Linked DNA regions of Zymomonas mobilis subsp. mobilis ATCC 10988. The protein of the gene in region 2 interacts with the protein of the main gene of each other region in a pairwise test. Links are inferred from orthologs where the notes say so. Each region holds a gene or a part of one and is shown on either strand. Other genes may lie near its edges. The genes, in order: dnaN, rpe and eno.

What was found.
Region 1: the proteins of rpe (region 2) and dnaN interact in binary tests that used the Escherichia coli proteins (3 or more experiments, as listed by UniProt). The link is inferred for Zymomonas mobilis subsp. mobilis ATCC 10988 from one-to-one orthologs.
Region 3: the proteins of rpe (region 2) and eno interact in binary tests that used the Escherichia coli proteins (3 or more experiments, as listed by UniProt). The link is inferred for Zymomonas mobilis subsp. mobilis ATCC 10988 from one-to-one orthologs.

Annotation. Positions count from the first base shown.
Region 1 is NC_017262.1:368,332-374,993, forward strand. The notes cover bases 3,723-6,662. They hold dnaN (DNA polymerase III subunit beta), read left to right. Parts: upstream 3,723-4,607; coding sequence 4,608-5,717; downstream 5,718-6,662. Other genes in these bases: ZMOB_RS01700 (ABC transporter ATP-binding protein), read left to right, coding at 3,723-4,503; ZMOB_RS01710 (TonB-dependent receptor plug domain-containing protein), read right to left, coding at 5,784-6,662. In the rest of the region: ZMOB_RS01690 (ABC transporter substrate-binding protein), read left to right, coding at 1-2,099; ZMOB_RS01695 (ABC transporter permease), read left to right, coding at 2,096-2,914; more of ZMOB_RS01700, read left to right, coding at 2,911-3,722. UniProt on the Escherichia coli protein: Confers DNA tethering and processivity to DNA polymerases and other proteins. Acts as a clamp, forming a ring around DNA (a reaction catalyzed by the clamp-loading complex) which diffuses in an ATP-independent manner freely and bidirectionally along dsDNA.
Region 2 is NC_017262.1:1,357,082-1,363,586, reverse strand. What follows is about bases 2,637-5,419. They hold rpe (ribulose-phosphate 3-epimerase), read left to right. Parts: upstream 2,637-3,588; coding sequence 3,589-4,251; downstream 4,252-5,419. Other genes in these bases: ZMOB_RS06110 (heparinase II/III family protein), read left to right, coding at 4,248-5,419; ZMOB_RS06120 (RsmB/NOP family class I SAM-dependent RNA methyltransferase), read left to right, coding at 2,637-3,437. Also shown: rph (ribonuclease PH), read right to left, coding at 1-116; heat-inducible transcriptional repressor HrcA, read left to right, coding at 369-1,406; nucleotide exchange factor GrpE, read left to right, coding at 1,403-1,975; more of ZMOB_RS06120, read left to right, coding at 2,031-2,636; more of ZMOB_RS06110, read left to right, coding at 5,420-6,014; ZMOB_RS06105 (LutC/YkgG family protein), read right to left, coding at 6,244-6,505. UniProt on the Escherichia coli protein: Catalyzes the reversible epimerization of D-ribulose 5-phosphate to D-xylulose 5-phosphate.
Region 3 is NC_017262.1:1,748,483-1,755,087, reverse strand. What follows is about bases 1,085-3,967. They hold eno (phosphopyruvate hydratase), read right to left. Parts: upstream 3,230-3,967; coding sequence 1,940-3,229; downstream 1,085-1,939. Other genes in these bases: ZMOB_RS07935 (hypothetical protein), read left to right, coding at 3,431-3,967; ZMOB_RS07945 (FtsB family cell division protein), read right to left, coding at 1,531-1,848; pdhA (pyruvate dehydrogenase (acetyl-transferring) E1 component subunit alpha), read right to left, coding at 1,085-1,164. Also shown: ZMOB_RS07955 (pyruvate dehydrogenase complex E1 component subunit beta), read right to left, coding at 1-98; more of pdhA, read right to left, coding at 100-1,084; more of ZMOB_RS07935, read left to right, coding at 3,968-4,060; ZMOB_RS07930 (hypothetical protein), read left to right, coding at 4,063-4,584; ZMOB_RS07925 (hypothetical protein), read left to right, coding at 4,639-4,974; ZMOB_RS07920 (MlaC/ttg2D family ABC transporter substrate-binding protein), read left to right, coding at 5,232-5,816; ZMOB_RS07915 (hypothetical protein), read left to right, coding at 5,974-6,162; ZMOB_RS07910 (rhomboid family intramembrane serine protease), read right to left, coding at 6,247-6,605. UniProt on the Escherichia coli protein: Catalyzes the reversible conversion of 2-phosphoglycerate (2-PG) into phosphoenolpyruvate (PEP). It is essential for the degradation of carbohydrates via glycolysis.

The DNA.
Region 1 (6,662 bases), 990 kb from region 2 along the record:
AAAAGGCTGACAGCTTTTTCCTAACCTTATTGTCTTTACCTGATTGCGCTATGGTTTCGCCTTTTTCGGCCAAAAATTTGGCGATTTCACCGGTAGGCACAGGGGCTTTTCGTTTTCAAGAATGGCAACATGGGAGAAGAATCCAGCTGGTCGCCCGTTCTGATTATTGGGGTAAAAAACCGGCAATAAAAACACTTAATTTCTTTTTTATCTCTGATGCGCTGGCGGCCTATGCCGCCCTCAAAACAGGCCAGATTGATTTCTTTCCTGATTTTCCAGTGGCCGAAAATCTTGAAGAATTGGCAGATGACTCCCGCTTTAAAGTCCGGAGTTTTCCCAGTGAAGGCGAAGTGATCCTTGCCTTCAATCAAAATTTGCCGATTTTCCAGAATTCTTTGTTACGGCAAGCAATCTCAATCGCTATCAATCGTCCAGCCTTTGTTGATGCGGTGTTATATGGCTATGGCCGCGTTATTGGCAGCCATTTCCCGCCGCAAAACCCCGATTATCTCGATCTGACGGCAATCTATCCTTACGACCCGATAAAGGCCAAAGCCTTGCTGAAACAGGCCGGTTATCCTGACGGTCTGACATTAACGCTTGATTTGCCACCCTCTCGCTATGCCACTATTTCAGGGCAACTTGTAGCCGATCAACTGGAAAAAATTGGTATCCATGTAACGCTCCATTCATTGGAATGGACGACATGGCTTGATCGTGTTTATAAAAAACATGATTTCCAGATGACGGTTATCAACCATGCGGAACCTTTTGATTACAGAATCTATGACAAAGAAGGCTATTATTTCGGCTATCATAATGCCCAATTTCATCAGATTTTGACTCGTTTAGATCAGGAAAACGATGCTTTCCAACGGCATCAGAAATTACAATCGCTCCAAAAAATTCTAACCCTTGATGCCGCCAATGTCTTTTTATTCCAATATCCTCATCTGGTTGTTTTCAAGGCTGACCTAGCGGGTTTATGGCGAGGCAGCCCGACACAGGCCTTTGATCTCACAACGGCCTATTTCACCGACAGCCAAGGGACACATAATAGCCATTTGATCCCGTCCTCCATCTCATGGCATTTTGGTGGGTGGCTCTCGGCAGCGTTGGGGCTAATCCTTCTGATAGTCGCTTTCCGCTATCAGCTTTTCAGTATTTCCGGTTTTCTCAAAAAAAGCGGTCAATTCTTATTGGCCTCATGGATAGCCAGCTTGGTTATTTTTATGGCTATTTCCGTTCTACCCGGCGATCCGGCCGAATATATGATGGGCTTACAAGCCAGTCCCCGCGCCCTAGCTGCCCTACAAACGGAATTCGGTCTCGATAAACCAGCGTATATCCGTTACATAAATTGGCTAACCCATAGCCTTCATGGCGACTTTGGAAGTAGTTTTAGCTACCATCTTCCTGCCAGTGATTTAATCGCAGAAGCGCTCAATATCTCGCTTCCTCTTGTTCTGGCTTCTTTCTGTCTTGCCGCGACCGCTGGCTTTTTCTTTGGCCTTGCCATCGCCTTTTTTCGCTTCCGCCCTTTACGGATTTTTCTACTGACATTGACACGGCTAGGCCTTTCTTTGCCGGCTTTTTGGATCGCTGTTTTACTGCTTTATGCCGGTCTTCATTACCATTGGCCTCTCACGCTGGAAAACACGCCTTCCCCTTTTGGCCTCCTGACCCAGCCTGCTTTTTACTGGCCAGTCATTGCGCTTGCATTGCCACAGGCCACATGGTTGGCGCGCGCTTTTAGCCAGCAATTACAGGGGATAGAACAAGAAGACTTCATCATGGCAGCAAGAGCGCGCGGATTATCCCGCTCCCAAGCGCTTCTTCGCCATGCGCTCCGCCATGCGTTACCGGCATTATTGCCCTTACTAGCCTTGTCTTTGCCCGCCTTACTGACTGGCAGCATCATTGTCGAAAATATCTTTTATCTTTCAGGATTAGGACGGCTTTTATTACAGGCTATTGCCGCCCGTGATCTGGTTCTGATACAGGCCATTGCTCTTCTGGTCGCTATGGTGACTTTATTCGCCCGCTTTATCAGCGATCTTTTGCATCTCGCAATTGATCCACGGTTAAAACAGCCATGATTTCCTTTTTTCGCTCTGCACCTTTTCTTTTGCGCTTTGTTTTATTCAGCCTTGTTCTATTGGCCTTGCTCATAGTCGGGAACGGCCTGCTTTATGGCCTCATTCCTCCCATGGATTTATCTGATCGGTTACAAGCTCCGTCATGGCATCATCTTTTCGGCACAGATGCTCTAGGACGTGATCTCTGGCACGAGACCTTTATGGCCGCCGGATGTTCCAGCTTGGTCGTCTTTCCGGCGGTGGCATTGGGCTTTACTGTGGGTGTCCCTATCGGCTTAATCGCGGCGATTAAAAAAGGCTGGGTGGGCGAAATGCTGATGCAGGCCAGTGATATCCTTTTTGCCTTTCCAGCCTTGATTGCGGCATTATTACTGCAATTATTATGCGGTGCTGGCGGGCAAAATGTGATGCTGGCCATTGCCCTTTATGCCATTCCGGTTTTTGCTCGTGTGGCCTGTAGCCATGGCCGCGTTATCGCCCGTTTGGATTTTATCGCGGCCGCCCGATTATCGGGGAAAGGGAGTCTTGCTCTTGCCTTTCATCATCTTCTTCCGAATATCATGCTTCCCCTTTTGACGCAGGCCAGCAGCCAATCTGCTTTTGCCTTTATCGCGGAAGCGGCCCTTTCCTATATCGGCATCGGCATTCAACCGCCCTTGCCTTCTTTGGGACGATTGCTGCTAGACGCGCAAAATCTTCTAAATATTGCGCCATGGCTCGCCTTTTGGCCGGGGGTTATGCTTTTCTGGCTGATTGCTTCTTGCCAGATGATTGGTGAAGGCCTGATCCGCTCTCAAGCAGACCATAGATTATGACATTTTTGGCGATCGAAAATCTGACGGTCAAAGCAAAAGACCGCTATTTGTTAAAGGATATCGGATTCCGTATCGGACGGGGTGAAATTGTTGCTGTCCTTGGTGAATCCGGTTCGGGGAAATCCACCCTTGCTCGCAGTATCTTGCGGCTTTTGCCTGAAAATCTGATTTTATCTGGCGCGCTCCGCGTTGGAAAAACCGATCTCATGCAGCTTCCTGAAAAACAGATGAATGACTGGCGTGGCCAAAAGATAGCTTTTATCGGTCAGGATTCTTTACGTTTTCTAGACCCGATGATGACTATTGCCCAACATATCCGCGAAGGCCTCAAGGAAAAATCGACAGAAAATAAACAGCCCTCTGCCATGACCAATGCCTTGGAACAGGTGGGACTTTCTCCCGATATCGCAAAACGCTATCCGCATCAGCTTTCCGGCGGACAAAGACAAAGGGCAGCTATTGCTATAGCCTTGGCGGCCAAACCGGCTTTGTTAATCGCGGATGAGCCCAGTTCTGCACTTGATATGCTGACTGAAGCGCAAATCATGGCGATTTTTGAAAAAGCCACGGGAAACCGTCAAACGGCTATTTTACTTATCAGCCATAATCCCGCCTTGGCGGTCAGAATGGCAGAACGCATCGTGGTTTTAAAAGACGGTCGCCTTGTCTCGAAAATGGCCAGCCGCCGTTGGTGGTCAAATCCAGCAGAGGCGTATAGTCAAGCGATCATCCAATCTTATCATCAGATTTTATCTAGCACGCCCTATGGAAAGGATGCCCCCAAACAATCCCAAAATCACCCGCCCATAATGGATAATCCGCGCCCCTTATTAAGACTGCAAAATCTTTCCTATCAGGAAAAAGACGATCATCGCCTAAAGGATATCTCGCTCGAAATCTATAAAGGCGAAAGGATTGCCATCATCGGGGAATCTGGTGCCGGGAAATCAACCCTACTCAAATTGATATCCGGCCTGCTGCCAGCATCATCCGGTGAAATTTTTTGGGAAAATCAGCCTCTTTCTTTTCAAAAGAAACAAGATCGCCTCGCTTTTTATCAAAAAGCACAAATGGTTTTCCAAGACCCGAACAGTAGTCTTGACCCGGCTTGGACAGTTGAAAAAACCGTCACCGAGCCCCTTGCGCTTTATCAGAAGAAAATATCCTCGGAATATCGGCAGCAAGCCTTGCAATCAGCCCTGAACAAGGCGTCCTTATCCCTCGATCTTCGGCATCGTTATCCGGCAACGCTTTCCGGCGGCCAAGGTCAAAGGGTGGCGATAGCGCGCGCCTTAGTGAACAATCCTGATTTACTGTTGCTGGATGAAGCCTTCTCGGCTCTGGATAGTGTCAATCGGGTTGAAATCGGAAAAGAACTGATGGCGCTCTCTGAACAAGAAAAAATGACTTGTTTACTGGTAACGCATGACCTTGCTTTTGCCCGTTTTTTTGCAACCAGAGTGGTGATTCTCCACCATGGTCATGTTATAGAAGAGAATAATACATATTCTATTTTCACCAAGCCTAATCACCCCTATACACAAAGGCTGATCGAAATATGGCAGAAAAATTATAATCTCCAAGCCTGAAAAGAATTAAGGTTTTTTAAAAAATAATAGATTATAACCTTCTTCCGCCTTTTTAAATCAGGCTTTTAAAAGGGCTTTTATCAATCAGGGATGACCAAACAGTTATGAAAGCAACGATCGAACGCGCGACTTTATTGAAAAGTCTTAGCCATGTTCAATCGGTAGTAGAACGGCGCAACACTATTCCGATTTTATCGAATGTGCTGATTGAAGCGGCCTCCAATGGTTGTGTAAAGCTGATGGCAACCGATCTTGATTTACAGGTCGTTGAAACCTTGTCAGCCGAAGTTGATACCCCCGGCGAAACCACGGTTTCGGCGCATATGCTTTTTGAAATCGTCCGTAAATTACCGGATGGTTCACAAATTCAGTTAAGCGCTGCCGATGGTAAAATGCTGATTGTTGCCGGTCGTTCGCGTTTCAGTTTGGCTACTCTGCCCCGTGATGATTTTCCGGTTATCAGTGAAAGCGAATTGCCAACCCATTTCGCTTTACCGACGGAAAGCTTGAAACAGATTATTGATAAAACCCGTTTCGCTATTTCGGTTGATGAAACGCGCTATTATCTCAATGGTATTTTCCTCCATGTTTTAAAGGATGAAAATGTCATGAAAGCGGCGGCCACAGATGGCCATCGCCTCGCCTGCGTGACTATTCCTGCGCCCGCCGGTGCCGAAGATATGCCGGATGTTATCATTCCGCGTAAATGTGTCGTCGAATTGCGGAAATTGCTGGATGAATGTGAAGACGAAATCAAAATTTCGCTTTCAGCCAGTAAAATTTGCTTTGACCTCGGTCATGCCATTTTAACGTCCAAGCTGATTGATGGCACCTTCCCTGATTATTCACGGGTTATCCCGACGGCCAATGACAAATTATTGAAAGTCAAACCCAAGGATTTGATGCAGGGCGTTGATCGCGTTGCAACCATTGCCAGCGAGAAAACCCGCGCGGTTAAAATGTCTATCGAAGCAGGGAAAATTTCGCTTTCAGTGACCAGCCCTGAAAATGGTATGGCTACCGAAGAAGTCTTGGGCGAATATGATGCCGATCCTTTGGATATCGGTTTTAATGCCCGCTATCTTCTTGATATTCTGGGGCAGATTGAAAGCGATCAGGCCGAAATTCATCTGGCCGAAGCCGCCGCCCCAACCCTGATACGGGATTCAGATCAATCAGCGGCACTTTATGTTTTGATGCCGATGCGCGTCTGATTATAGGTAAAAACTTACCATAAAAAAGCCGCCCTATTCGGGGCGGCTTTTTTGATGCGATATCGTTTAAAGACGGGCGCGAATACCGCCATAAAATGTCCGGCCTAATGTGCCGTAACGATAAGCGGTTTCATAATATTTGTCGGTTAAATTCTCGACCCGACCGAAAACAGTCAGATGCTTTGAAACCGGCATTTCCACCCGTAAATCATACAGGGTATAACCACGATTCATATGGGGATTCAGGCTATATTCGCTATGCACCGTATCCCATGATTTTGATGCCCAACGGACAGCAATTCCGGTAACAAGACCGAATTTCCAATGATAATCAGCCGAACCATTGGCGGTATTTTTAGGTCGTCTTGGTAATTGATAGCCGTAATCAACCCCTTCGGAACGATCCTTAACCGAAGTCCAAGTATAGTTACCGCTTAACGATACCCGTTTAATATCAAGGCTGGCATTGACTTCGACACCATGCGCTGTGCTGCGATTGATATTGTCATAATAGCCATAACGCGGGGTATTGGTATTCGGGACATAACAAATGGAAGGCAATGCCCCATAATAAGGACAGCTTAGATAGGCGATCAGATTATTGGAGGTTCTCTGAAAATAATCTGCGGCAATCGTCAAATGCTTATGAAAGAAACGCTGTTGAAAACCGGCATCCCAACCATGCGATTTTTCCGGTTTCAGATTCTGATTACCGTATTCACTATAGATTTGGTATAAAGACGGCGCGTTAAAACCTTCACCATAATGCGCTCGAAACAGGGTATTGTCGTTGTTAAACGCCCAAACACCACCGCCCGAAAATAGAACATTGCCGCCGAATTTCGAATGATGGTCATAACGGACACCGCCATCAACCGAAAAACCTTTAATAATCTTGCCTTTTATCTGGCCATAAACACTGTTGATATTGATGGTACCGCGCGT
Region 2 (6,505 bases):
ACCAAAACGCGGGTGTCGCCAAAGCTGATCAGGCAGGAGCCTTCGGCATGGCGGGTAAAGCCGGTTTCGATGGAAAGTGAGCGTAATTGATCCGGCGTTCGACCTGAAGGACGCATGGGATAACCTTTCTTTGGGGAGTAACCCTTAAATTTATAACGGGGAAGTTTCTGCAATTCGGAAATTCCGGTGTCTGTCCAGAAAATACCGGCCGCAGAAAGAATAATCAAATGATAGAGCGTTCTCCTGCCACGAGGGCAGGCATCATTCAATCAAAACCGACAGATTTTCTTGTAAAAATGGCATGAAAACAGGATATTTATTCCTGTCCGAGGGGTGACGAAACGCCTTTTGATGCTTATTTATAGCCTATGTCATCCATACCGGTCATAGAATTATCATCGCGGGCGCGCGAGATTTTCCAACTGGTGGTGGAAAGTTACCTTGGAAGCGGGTTGCCGGTGGGGTCAAAAACACTGGCAAGGCAGGGGGTAAATCTTTCTCCCGCCTCCATTCGTTACGTGCTTCAGGAACTGGAAACCAAAGGCCTGTTGCTAAGCCCGCATATTTCAGCGGGACGTATGCCGACAGAATTGGGCTTGCGTCTGTTCGTCAATGGCATGATGCAGCTTTCGGAGCCGAGTGAGGAAGAACGTTCGGCCATCGAAGCCGATGTTATTCGCGGTCATTCGCCCAAAGAAAGACTGGTCAATGCCACGACGACTTTGTCGGGTCTTTCGGCCTGTGCCGGATTGGTTCTGGTTCCAAAACAAGAGCTGGTTTTAAAACAACTGGGTTTTGTGGTGCTGGATGATAATCGGGCTTTGGCCATTATTGTCGGTTCGGATGGGTCGGTTGAAAACAGGGTAATCGAATTATCATCGGGCTTTCCGGCTTCTGCTTTGACCGAGGCGAGTAACTATATCAACGCTCATTTTTCGGGATATAGTTTTTCCGAAGCCAAAAAACGTCTGTTTAGCCAGATTGATCTGGAGCGGAGCGAGCTGGATTCAGCGGCTTCCGATCTGATTAAGCGCGGTTTGGCTGTCTGGTCGGAAGATAGCCGGAAAAGGCCTGTCCTGATTGTCAGGGGGCAATCCCATCTGCTTCAGGATGCCAGCGAAGACCTTGATCGCGCCAAACAGCTTCTTGAAGAACTGGAAGATAAAAAGGAAATCGCAGGCTTGTTGGAAAAAGTTTCCGAAAGCGATGCGGCACAAATTTTTATCGGTTCCGAAAATAAGTTGTTTTCGCTTTCCGGTTCTTCCGTTATCGCCTCTCCCTATCACGGGGAAGACGGGCATATGGTCGGGGTAGTGGCGGTGATAGGCCCGACAAGGTTGAACTATGGCCGCATCGTCCCCATGGTTGACTTCACAGCAAAAACCTTATCGAGAATAATCGCATGACCGAAGAACAGAAAAAATACGAAGATGCCGAAAATCTGGAAAGCAAAAGCGAAAATCCAGAAGAGGCCTCGGCTGAAAAATCAGAAAATGGGGTAGAGGATTTGCAGGCTGAAAATGAAAAGCTGAAAAAAGACCTACTTTATAGTAAAGCCGAAGCCCAGAATACCCGCCGCCGTCTTGAAAAAGAAAAATCGGAAGCAATTGCCTATTCTGTGACCGGTTTTGCGCGCGACATGCTTTCAGTAGCGGATAATATGGAACGCGCTTTGGCGGCTATTCCTGATGACATCAAGCAGGATGAAAAGATCAAAAATCTGGTCACCGGTATTGAAATGACCGGCAAGGAGCTTTTGAACATCTTGCAGCGTCACGGTATCAAACGGGTCGAATCCGTTGGTCAAAAACTTGATCCTAATCTGCATCAGGCGATGATCGAAATCGAAAGCGAAAAGCCGGAAGGCACTGTCGTTCAGGAAATGCAGGCCGGTTATACCATTCATGACCGTTTATTGCGTCCGGCGATGGTGGGCGTTGCCAAGGCTCAATCTGGTGAGACGAAATCCGCGTGATCCAGTCTTTTCCTTGTCAACATAACCTTCGGTTGTCCATTCGGGCGGGAATTTTATGAATACTACACGGCCATCCCGTCCCAAAGGGAAAGACAGCCGGAATGAGGCGCGTTCTTTTAAAAAAGAGGGACGCGCCTCTGCCTCGTCAGCGAAACGTCCTCCGCAAAGAAAAAATGCCCAGCCTATCGGCCTTCCTGTCAGAAAAGCGGCTTTACAACTTCTTGAAGCGGTATTGCGGCAAGGCTTGCCACTTGAGCAGGTTATTGGCCGAATTACCCAAGGTCTGAAACAAAATGCTGATCGCGCCTTGGTGCATGCTTTGGCGGCGGCGGTGTTGCGTTGGTGTCATGATCTCGATCAACTGATTGATAGTGCGACCGCTAAGCCCCTTGCCCCCGATGTCAAAGCGCGGATGGTTTTGAGAATGGCTCTGGCTCAAAAGCTGGTTTTGAAACAGCCCGCCCATGTAGCGATTGCAACAGTTCTGCCTTTGGTGGATGGAGGCCCTCGCCGTCTGGTTCATGGTGTTTATGGCAGCCTTGATAGACGGGAAGGCGTGGCTTTGCCGGAATATCCGACTTTGCCGGATGAAACCGCCTATCGTTGGGAAAAAGCCTGGGGTGAGCCCATGTTGGCTGCCGCTAGTCGGGCTTTGGCAGACCAGCCGCCGGTTGATCTGACCCTGAAAAATCCCGAAGAGACCGCTTTCTGGCAAGAAAAATTATCCGGTGAAAGCCTGTTTCTAGGTCATATCCGTCTTCCAGAGGGGCATCCCCCGATTGCCGAATTGGCGGGCTATCAGGAAGGCGCATGGTGGGTTCAGGATATTTCGGCTTCCCTTGCTGCCCGATTATTGGGCAAGGGTAAAAATCGCACAATTCTTGATCTTTGCGCTGCCCCCGGTGGCAAGACCATGCAACTGGCTTCTCAAGGGTGGCAGGTCACGGCTGTTGATATTGCAGCCAAAAGATTGACCCGACTGCATGACAATCTGAAACGCATGGGCTTGTCTGCTGAAGTGGTGACGGCTGATCTGGCTGACTACACCCCCAAAGAAGCCGTTGATGCGATTTTGTTGGATGCGCCTTGTTCCGCTAGCGGGATTTTCCGCCGTCATCCTGATGTGCTTTATCGTGTCAGTTCCCGCATCATTATCGATATGGCTGAACAGCAGAAAAAGTTGCTTCACCGTGCATCGCAATGGGTCAAAAAAGGGGGGAAGCTCGTCTATGCCGTCTGCTCTTTGGAGCCGGAAGAAGGCGAAGCGGTTATTCGCGACTTTTTAGCCCATCATTCCGATTACCGGATTGATTCTTTGGAAAAAGAGACGCTGCCTGCCGGTTTGTCACCTTCTGAAGAAGGCTGGCTTCGGATTTTACCAGAAAATCTGGCCGAAAAAGGCGGAAATGATGGCTTTTTTATAGCGTATTTTACACGGTATGACGAAAAAGAAGCAAAATGATTGAATTCAGGCTATTTTTTCCAAATGGATTTATAATAGTCTGAAGCCTACTGGTTCGTCATTTCAAGATACGGTAAAGACTTAAGGTCGCTTTTGTCCCAGAAGGCGGCCTTAAAAGTTTTTGTCTCTATATTCTGTCTGGCTATATTTTATGAGTAAATTACCCCTGATTGCTCCCTCTATCCTTTCGGCGGATTTTGCCCATTTGGGAGATGAGGTCGCGGCGATAGATCAGGCCGGTGCCGATTGGATCCATATTGATGTGATGGATGGCCATTTCGTGCCGAATATCACCATAGGCCCCATGGTTGTGAAGGCTTTGCGTCCCTATAGCCAAAAGCCTTTTGATGTCCATTTGATGATTGCGCCTGTCGATCAATATATCGAGGCTTTTTCTGAAGCGGGTGCTGATATTATCAGTTTCCATCCCGAAGCGGGCGCGCATCCCCATCGCACTATTCAGCATATCAAATCATTGGGCAAAAAAGCGGGATTAGTTTTTAATCCGGCGACCCCTTTAAGCTGGCTTGATTATCTAATGGATGATCTTGATCTGATTATGGTGATGAGCGTTAACCCCGGTTTTGGCGGCCAAAAATTTATCAAAACCCAATTAGAAAAGATTAAAGATATCCGTCAAAGAATTACCGCCTCTGGGCGGGATATCCGCTTGGAAGTGGATGGCGGAATTGATGCCACGACTGCACCGCTTGCCGTCGAAGCCGGTGCCGATGTTTTGGTCGCGGGAACGGCCAGCTTTAAAGGCGGCGCAACATGTTACACCGATAATATCAGGATATTGCGTAAATCATGAGAGAAAAGGGAGATCCCGATCTTAACGGAGATGAAAACTCCGGCGAGCCGAAACCCGGTAAATGGTTGATCCGTGTCAATAGTGACAAGCAGCCTTCTTTAACCGAACGGATTGTTAACCGTTTGAGTCGCTTGTCATGGCACACCCCTTTTTATGCCCTGCGTTTGCGGGGGCGACCGCCTTTGCGGTTGATGGCGGTGCCACGCGATCCTTTTTCCGGTAATGCCGAAGCCGGTAATGCTATCCGTCATGGAGAAATTCGGTTTTTCCATGAAAAGATTAAGCTGGATCACCCTCTCTTCCCTGTTACAGGGATTTCGCCTGAATTTACGGATTATCTGCATAGCTTTATCTGGCTGCGCGATTTGGCGGCAGCCGGAAATCGGCAGGAAGTCGCCAAAATTGCGGAAAAACTGACCCGAAACTGGCTTGAAGTCCATGCTGATGAAATTGATGATAAAGCGTGGCAACCCGATATTTGGGGACGCAGGATTTTATTTTGGGGCGCTTATGCGCCACTTATTTTATCCTCGACCGATTTGGTTTACCGATCGAAATTATTAAACAGCCTTGCCCGTGGAGGGCGGCATCTGTCCCGCAGTGCTGATAAAATGCCAAACGGCCTTAACCGTGCCATTGCATGGATGGGTTTGGTGGCAGCAACCCTATTATTGCCGGATGAAAAAACCTTCCTACAGCGGCATGAGCAGGGTTTGTTAAAGGCTTTGAACCGTTGTCTTTTTGAAGATGGTGGTATCATCAGCCGCACCCCCTATGACCAGCTTGAGTTGGTTGAATATAGTGCGATGCTGTTGGCGGTGTATCATTCCCGCGATATGCAGCCCAACACCATGATTACCCGTATGATGGCGCGTGCTGTCAGGGCTTTGTTAGGTGTAACCTTGGGCGATGGTGGGCTTGCCAGTTTCCAAGGCGGTGTTCCAGTCGATAAAAAACGGGTCGATGCCGCTATCTATGCCGCGGGTATTCGCAGTCGCCCGTTAAGTCGTGCCGGTGAATGGGGTTATCAGCGTTTAAGTCATGGTCAGACGACTTTGGTGATTGATACGGCTCCGCCGCCGGTTATTCATCGTGCCGGATTGGCTTCGGCTTCGACATTGGCTTTTGAAATGTCGGATGGTGCCGATCGCTTGATTGTTAATTGCGGCGGCGTTTTGGGAAGTGATCTTGACCAAGGCGATACCAGCGAAGCCTTGCCGCCGGAATTAAGCCAATTATTGCGGGCAACCGCTGCCCATTCAACCCTTGTTTTGAAAGACAGCAATTCGACCGCTTTGATGGAAGATGGCAGTCTGGGGCGCGGTGTTAGTGAAGTCGAGCTGGATCGCCATGAAGGCCAGAATGGTAGCCTGTTAGAAGCTAGTCATGACGGCTATATGCGGCGTTTCGGTTTTATTCACCGCCGGAAGCTGGCTTTATCGGCCAATGGTTGGGAATTACGGGGTGAGGATATTTTGTTGCCTGCGGGGCGCAGAAGAGCCAGCGAGATGCCCTTTATTCTGCGTTTCCACCTCGCCCCTTGGGTAGAGGTGACCAATACGGCTGATGGCATGGGGGCTTTGTTACGAATTGAGCGGGGCGCCTTGTGGCAATTCCGTTGCCGTGGTGGGAAATTGGGATGCGAACCCAGCATCTGGATTGATCCGACAGGGTGGCCGCGTTTGACCAACCAGATTACGATATCCGGTTTAACCCCAGCTGGTGGCTGTAATATTGATTGGGTGTTGAAAAGAGCGGGATAAATTCGGCTGTTTTCGGATAGATTGATTGAAGCCTATCTCCGTATAGCCTGAATGATGGAATGCCCTATCAAAGGAAAGCCTTTTGGGTTGAGAGGCCTTCTTTTGATAGGGTGTTTTTTTAAGTTTAAAGCCTTTCAGCTTGCGGGGATAAAGATTTCTTCCGCCTTTTATCGGATTAGAAAAATTGATTTTACCCGTCTCTAATCTGGGAAGAGAGACGGGTAAGAAATTACGCTTGGCGCGGTTGCAAAATCACCAAAAGAGAACGGACACCTTGCGCACCGTGGATAAGAATCCCTTCGATGTCGGCCGTGGCGGAAGGCCCTGTATGGAAAACAGCATAGCCATGTTCGCGCCATTCTGGCCGTTGATAGGCATTATGCAGGTTAAACAGGATATCAGCCGGATCGACCAAAACAATCAGATGTTGCGGCAGATAACCCAATGTATTGATACCAAAATTGCTGTCTGTCAGGCAAAGTGAACCGGTT
Region 3 (6,605 bases), 390 kb from region 2 along the record:
CCAGCTTTGATGGAGTCGCCTTCTTTTACCAGCCAGCGGGTCAGCGTGCCTTCCTCCATCGTTGGAGACAGAGCGGGCATTTTAAGCTCTATGGCCATATCAATACTTTCCTACCAGAATATTGGTATATAATTCTTCATCAGCCGGTAAAGGCGCTTTTTCAGCGAAATCGGCGGCCTCTTTGACCTGCTGGCGGATGTCTTCATCCAGTTTAACCAGCTCGACCTCGGGAACGCCTGCGGCGAAAAGGTCTTTTTTCAGATTGTCTAAAGGATCGTGGTTTTCCTTCATGTCATTGACCTCTTCGCGGCTACGATAGCGCGCCGGATCAGACATAGAATGTCCCCGATAACGATAGGTCTTCATTTCAAGGATGATGGGCCCTTTTCCAGCCTGCACCCAGTCAACCGCGACTGTAGCAGCGCCTCTGACTTCAAGCACATCCATGCCGTCAACAACCAAAGCCGGAATACCAAAGCCTGCGCCTCTTTCAGACAAAGCTGTATGGGCATTAGCGCGTTGGATACTGGTTCCCATGGCATAACCGTTATTTTCGATGACGAAGATCACGGGTAATTTCCACAAAGCCGCCATGTTATAGGCTTCGTAAACCTGTCCCTGATTGGCTGACCCATCACCGAAATAAGCCGCAGAACAACCCCCATCATTCCGGTATTTATGCGCAAAGGCCAATCCAGCACCAAGCGGCACCTGAGCCCCAACGATACCATTTCCGCCGAAAAATTTATGTTCGGTCGAGAACATATGCATCGAGCCGCCTTTACCATGCGAAATACCGCTGGCACGACCCGTCAATTCAGCCATAACAATTTTGGGATCAATACCATAGGCCAGCATATGCCCATGTTCGCGATAGCCGGTAATAACGCTATCCCGTCCCGGTTGCAGGGCGGCTTGCAGACCAACCGCAACGGCTTCCTGACCGATATAGAGATGACAAAAACCAGCAATCAGCCCCAAACCGTAAAGCTGTCCGCACCGTTCTTCAAAACGGCGGATCATCAGCATCCGTCGATAAAATTCTAGCAGCTCTTCCCGGTCGGCGTGATAGCGACCGGGTATCGGTGGCAAATCGTGATTGGGAATGGCGGATCCGACATCAGCTTTATGAGGCCGATTGGAATCCTGAGTTGCTTTGGCCATGTAGAGGCCTCCTGTCAAAAAAGACTAAAAATTTTCTGACGGACAGGATAAATCGACATTATGGGTCTGACCCCTGCCCTGACAGCTCGGGTTTATTAAAAACGGATTTCGGGCTTAACCAATATCCGTCCTTCTGTCTTTAGTAATTTGTTTATATTGATTGATTTCGTCAAAGTCACTCTTGAAGGCTCTTCATCAAAAGAACAGAATTTTGACCTTGAATGATTTGAGATAATGACGCGTTTTTCAAAGAGAAACTGTCAATCGCGGCGATAACAGCCTAGGAAATAGAAAGCTTTTTTACCCATAATCAACAAGGCTGTTTAGTCCTCGTTAGATCATGGTGATCCATTCCAAAAGTTGAATTTATTTCTGGCTGTCGAGAATAATCACTTCATCCGGCCGGATCTGCCGCGTTTCTTTACGCACCAATTCTTCGGCATAATCAGGATCAGTAGCCTTGGGATTAAGAAGGGCGATGCTATTCGCCAATTGGTCTCGCTGGTGTTCTAAAGCCGCCAATTCCGCTTTTCTAACGGCCATTTTTTGGCGGTAACCATCGAGTGCCAGTAAACCATTTGCCCCCAAAAGGGCATTACCGACGAAGACCCCCAAGACGACAACCATCAAGGCGGGGCCTATTGCAGCACGGAAAAGACTGTTCTTTGAACGAATCAGGGACATGGAGCCTATAATTACCGCTTTAAGCGATAAATCAAGGCTCAATGTCCCCATTCAGTTAGAGCGGTTTAAAAACCGGTTCTAGCTGTGATTCTTATTTGGCTTTTCTAAGAACCGAACGGCCAGCATATTTAGCAACCGAACCCAGTTCTTCTTCGATGCGCATCAGCTGATTGTATTTAGCGATACGTTCGGAACGGCAAAGGCTACCGGTCTTGATCTGACCGCAGTTGGTGGCAACAGCGAGGTCAGCAATCGTGGTATCTTCGGTTTCACCGGAACGGTGAGACATAACAGCCGTGTAAGAAGCGTCGTTAGCCATGTTAACGGCTGCGAGCGTTTCAGACAAAGAACCGATCTGGTTGAACTTCACGAGCAGCGAGTTGGCGATACCGCGTTCGATACCATCAGAAAGACGCTTCACGTTGGTCACGAACAGATCGTCACCGACCAACTGAACTTTGTCACCGAGCTTTTCGGTAAGGATCTTCCAGCCTTCGAAGTCATCTTCGGCCAGACCATCTTCGATGGAATAGATCGGATATTTGCCGCAGAGTTCGACATAGTAATCAACGAGCTGAGCGGAGGTCAGTTTACGGCCTTCACCCTTAAGATCGTAGATGTTCTGATCTTTGTTGTAGAACTCGGAGGAAGCTGCATCGAGAGCGATGAACACATCTTCGCCCGGCTTATAACCGGCTTTGGAGATGGAATCGACGATGAAGTCCAGAGCAGAAGAAGCACTGTCAAGGCTAGGAGCGAAACCACCTTCGTCACCGACGTTGGTGTTCATGCCTTTAGCAGACAGTTCTTTTTTCAGGGTATGGAAAACTTCGGTACCGATGCGGACAGCTTCATTGATGGAGCTGGCACCAACCGGAGCAATCATGAATTCCTGGAAATCGATGGGGTTGTCAGCGTGCATACCACCGTTAACGATGTTCATCATCGGAACCGGAAGAACGTGAGCTGCCGTACCACCAACATAACGGTAAAGCGGGAGACCGCGAGCTTCAGCAGCAGCTTTAGCAACAGCCAAGCTGACACCGAGGATAGCGTTAGCACCGAATTTACCCTTGTTCGGGGTGCCATCGAGCTTGATCATCGTCTGGTCGATCAGTTCCTGATCTTCGGCTTCCAGACCAATAATTGCGTTAGCAATTTCGTTGTTTACAGCGTGAACAGCTTTGGTGACGCCTTTACCACCCCAACGGGTTTTGTCGCCATCACGAAGTTCAACAGCTTCATGAACGCCGGTAGAAGCACCTGACGGCACTGCAGCGCGGCCGAAGCTGCCATCTTCAAGCGTAACATCAACTTCAACGGTCGGGTTACCGCGGCTGTCGACAACCTGACGGCCATGGATACTGACAATAGCTGTCATATCGAAACCTTTCTTAAAATCTTTTAGACGAGTCTCTTTTTGAACTCAGTCCGTCAATGATCTATCCTTCCTTGACGCATAAGGCAATTCCACTGTTGCAATGAATATATTGCTTATGGTGAAACGTTATCGCTTCTCATGCGATTCTATAGTTAGGATAAACTGATTATTGTTACGTATTGAGTAACTGGAGTATAGACAATGGCCGAAAACAAAACTGTGGCGAATGTAGCATCAGCTGCCAATGATTTGCAGAAAAACGCCGAAAATCAGGCTGAAAAAGCCACTCATGAAGCAAAACATGAAGGCCATCATATAGGACAGCATATATCGGAAACGGCTTCTCACCTTGCTGAAAAAGCAAAATCGCATCTTTCCGAAGCCAAAGATTTTGCTGAAAAAGAAGAAAATAAACTGCATCATTTATTTCAGGATCACAGTCCCTTTCATGGAAAAATTCATGAAATTGGTGATGAAGGTCATCACAAAGCCATCGAAGCTGTTAATAATGTTGCCAAAATCGTCGACCAGACCGCAGAATTGGTTGCCGAAAATCTGGGAAGTTCCTATGGCGACTATATGCACAAGGCTTCCAAACATATCGGCAAATTGTCAAAATCTCTGAAAGATAAAAAATTGGCTGACATCACCAAAAGCGGTCATAGCATTATCCGCCGTAACCCAGTTGTGACGGTTGGTGTCGCAGCAGCCCTTGGCTATGCGCTTTATCGCTTTGCCAGCCACAAAAAGCATAAATGTGAAGCCAATCATGCCTGCAACCATCAGGAAGCAGATGCATCCTCTTCTGACAGCAGCCATCAGGATTCATAACATTGACGCTGGAAAATAAAGGCGAAAAAGAATCGAACATTACTTCTGAAGAAATCGCCGAGGCCTTGTCTGAAGCTGAAATCGACCCTGTAGCTGCCGAAAAGGTGGCTACAGGCGAAGAAAATGATGAAGCAGCTGTTGCCGAAGCCGAAGCGAGATTGGAAGAAGGTAGAATGGAAGCCGAAGCCGCCGGAGGAGAAGATTTCATTTATGAAGAGACCGGAATTTTCCAGTCTTTTCGGAATCTTATTCAGGCCGCCAAAAACTTCTTTCACCATGAAATCGCTTTTTGCCGCGAAATTGTCATGCTGCGCGTCAAAAGAATTGCGAAGGCGGCGATTGCGTTGGTTTTGGCCGCTGCCTTTGCGATTATTGGCCTGATCGGTTTGTTGGTAGGCGTTTTCATTGCCTTGATCCATGCTGTAGGGGCTTTGGGTGCAGGCCTGATTTTCGCAGCTGTGGGGTTACCCATTGCGATTATTCTGGTGCTGGTCGCTTATCATTGGTTGACCGAGGCACCGTAATATTCGCCAAAGCTATCATTCTGGAAGGAAACGGTCTGAAAAGGCCGCCATGCTATGCTTCATACGTCTAAAATTAATCAGAAAAAAGCTGAACTTGAACAGGCTCGCACCCATCTTATGGCTTCGTTAGATGATGTTACCAATCATCTGAAACCGGGGTCAATTGCCCGTAGTCTAGTGAAATCAGGTGTTCAGGCGGGTAAAAATGTCGTCGATCGCCTTAATCAGGAAGCCCAAAAACGGCCTCTTGCAACGGTGGCAGCGGTGAGTGGTATCGGTTTTATTTTCCTGTGGCGTTCCAAAACGGGGGGTATGCTGTTTCGGCTGGTCAGTTCCCTTTTTAGAACAGCTCCGGCGGATAAAGATAAGGCCGAAAAAGCGCAAGAATAAGTCGGTTCAATAAAGGTTCATCTATTACCATGCACCCTAATACTGGTCAGTACAATTTTAGCTATACGTAATAGTATATTTTGTGTACTGACTAGTATTATTGATTCGCCCGAATAACCATTAGAGAAGAATCTGCATATCAACAGGCCATTCTCCTTGAAGGTGTTTTTAACATTAGCCGAATCAGCAAAAAGCCAGAAAATCTGGATTTAGCCTTGAAAACCGACTTCTCTGACACCGTCCGGGAAAGGAGAATTATGAAAAAAGTTGCGCCCTTTTTCGCGCTTCCCATTGCGCTTGTCTCATTTGCAACGCCTGCTTGTGCAGCGGTTGATAACCAGACCCCAACAGGTCTTATCAATGGTCTGATTGCAGAGGCTTTGTCTGTTGCCCAGAATAATGACAAAGTTCATGCTCATCAAAAGCTGAAAGCCCTGCTCGCCCAGTATTTCCAAGTAGATGAAATTGGTGAGAGCCTTGTCCGGCGCTGGAAAAGCCAGATTACACCGGAACAGCTAACGGCCTATAAAGCCGCTTTGCCGAATTTTATTATCAATACTTATGCCAACCGGATTTCTGATTACAGCTCGGCAAAGCTGAAAATCATTCGGATTATTCCGGCGGGGGATGGTGCAGCGGTATTGTCGCAAGTGACAAAATCAGGCTCTGATCCTGTCAATGTCATCTGGACATTGGAACACACCAGTCAGGGCTATAAAGTCAGCAATATGACCGTAGGGGGTATCAATCTGTTGATAACCCAGAGAGCTGATTTTGATTCCGTAGTCGAGCATAAGGGCTTTGATAGCCTGATTAAAATGCTTCAGGCACGTGCTTCGTGATGATCGGGCGTTAAGGCCTCTGATATCAACATTAGAGGCCTTTAAATGCGGCTAAGATAGACCTTCCTTCATTTTATGGGAGGTCTTTTTTATAACAAGACAGATCCTCTAAGAACCGACATCTAAAGCCTATAGATATAATTGTGGCTTGTGGCTTGTGGCTTGTGGCTTGTGGCTTGTGGCTTGTGGCTTGTGGCTTGTGGCTTGTGGCTTGTGGCTTGTGGCTTGTGGCTTGTGGCTTGTGGCTTGTGGCTTGTGGCTTGTGGCTTGTGGCTTGTTACATCATGGGAAAATAATCGACACAAGCCTTTCTACAACGGCTGTTCTTGCTGAAATAAGCGATTAAAGGCGATCCGCCTGTATTAAAAACGCCTTTTTCCAACGCAACGCTCGTCTAGGCTAGCTGTATTCACCGGATATTCGACGGCAATCAATATTTTTTGAACTTATTGTAATAATGGAAATGCAACATCGGCCTAATAAGAATAAGGCCTGTAATAAAACCGCCAATATGAGCCGCCGTTGCCAGCATTAGCCCCGGGCTTTCGCTGAAGCCAATTAAAATTTGTAGAATAGACCATGCCGCAGCCAACCATAAAATTTGGACGACTTGGTTAAACCAACGGGAAGCAAAAATCTGGGGTTCTCGTCCAAATAAAACGGCATAAGCACCGAATAAGGTGGATATGGCACCGCTTGCCCCGATCATCGGGTCTTGGCTGTTTGGATAGAAAAGATATTGGAAAAAAGCCGAACTATAGGCACCAATAACATAGAGCCATAGGAACT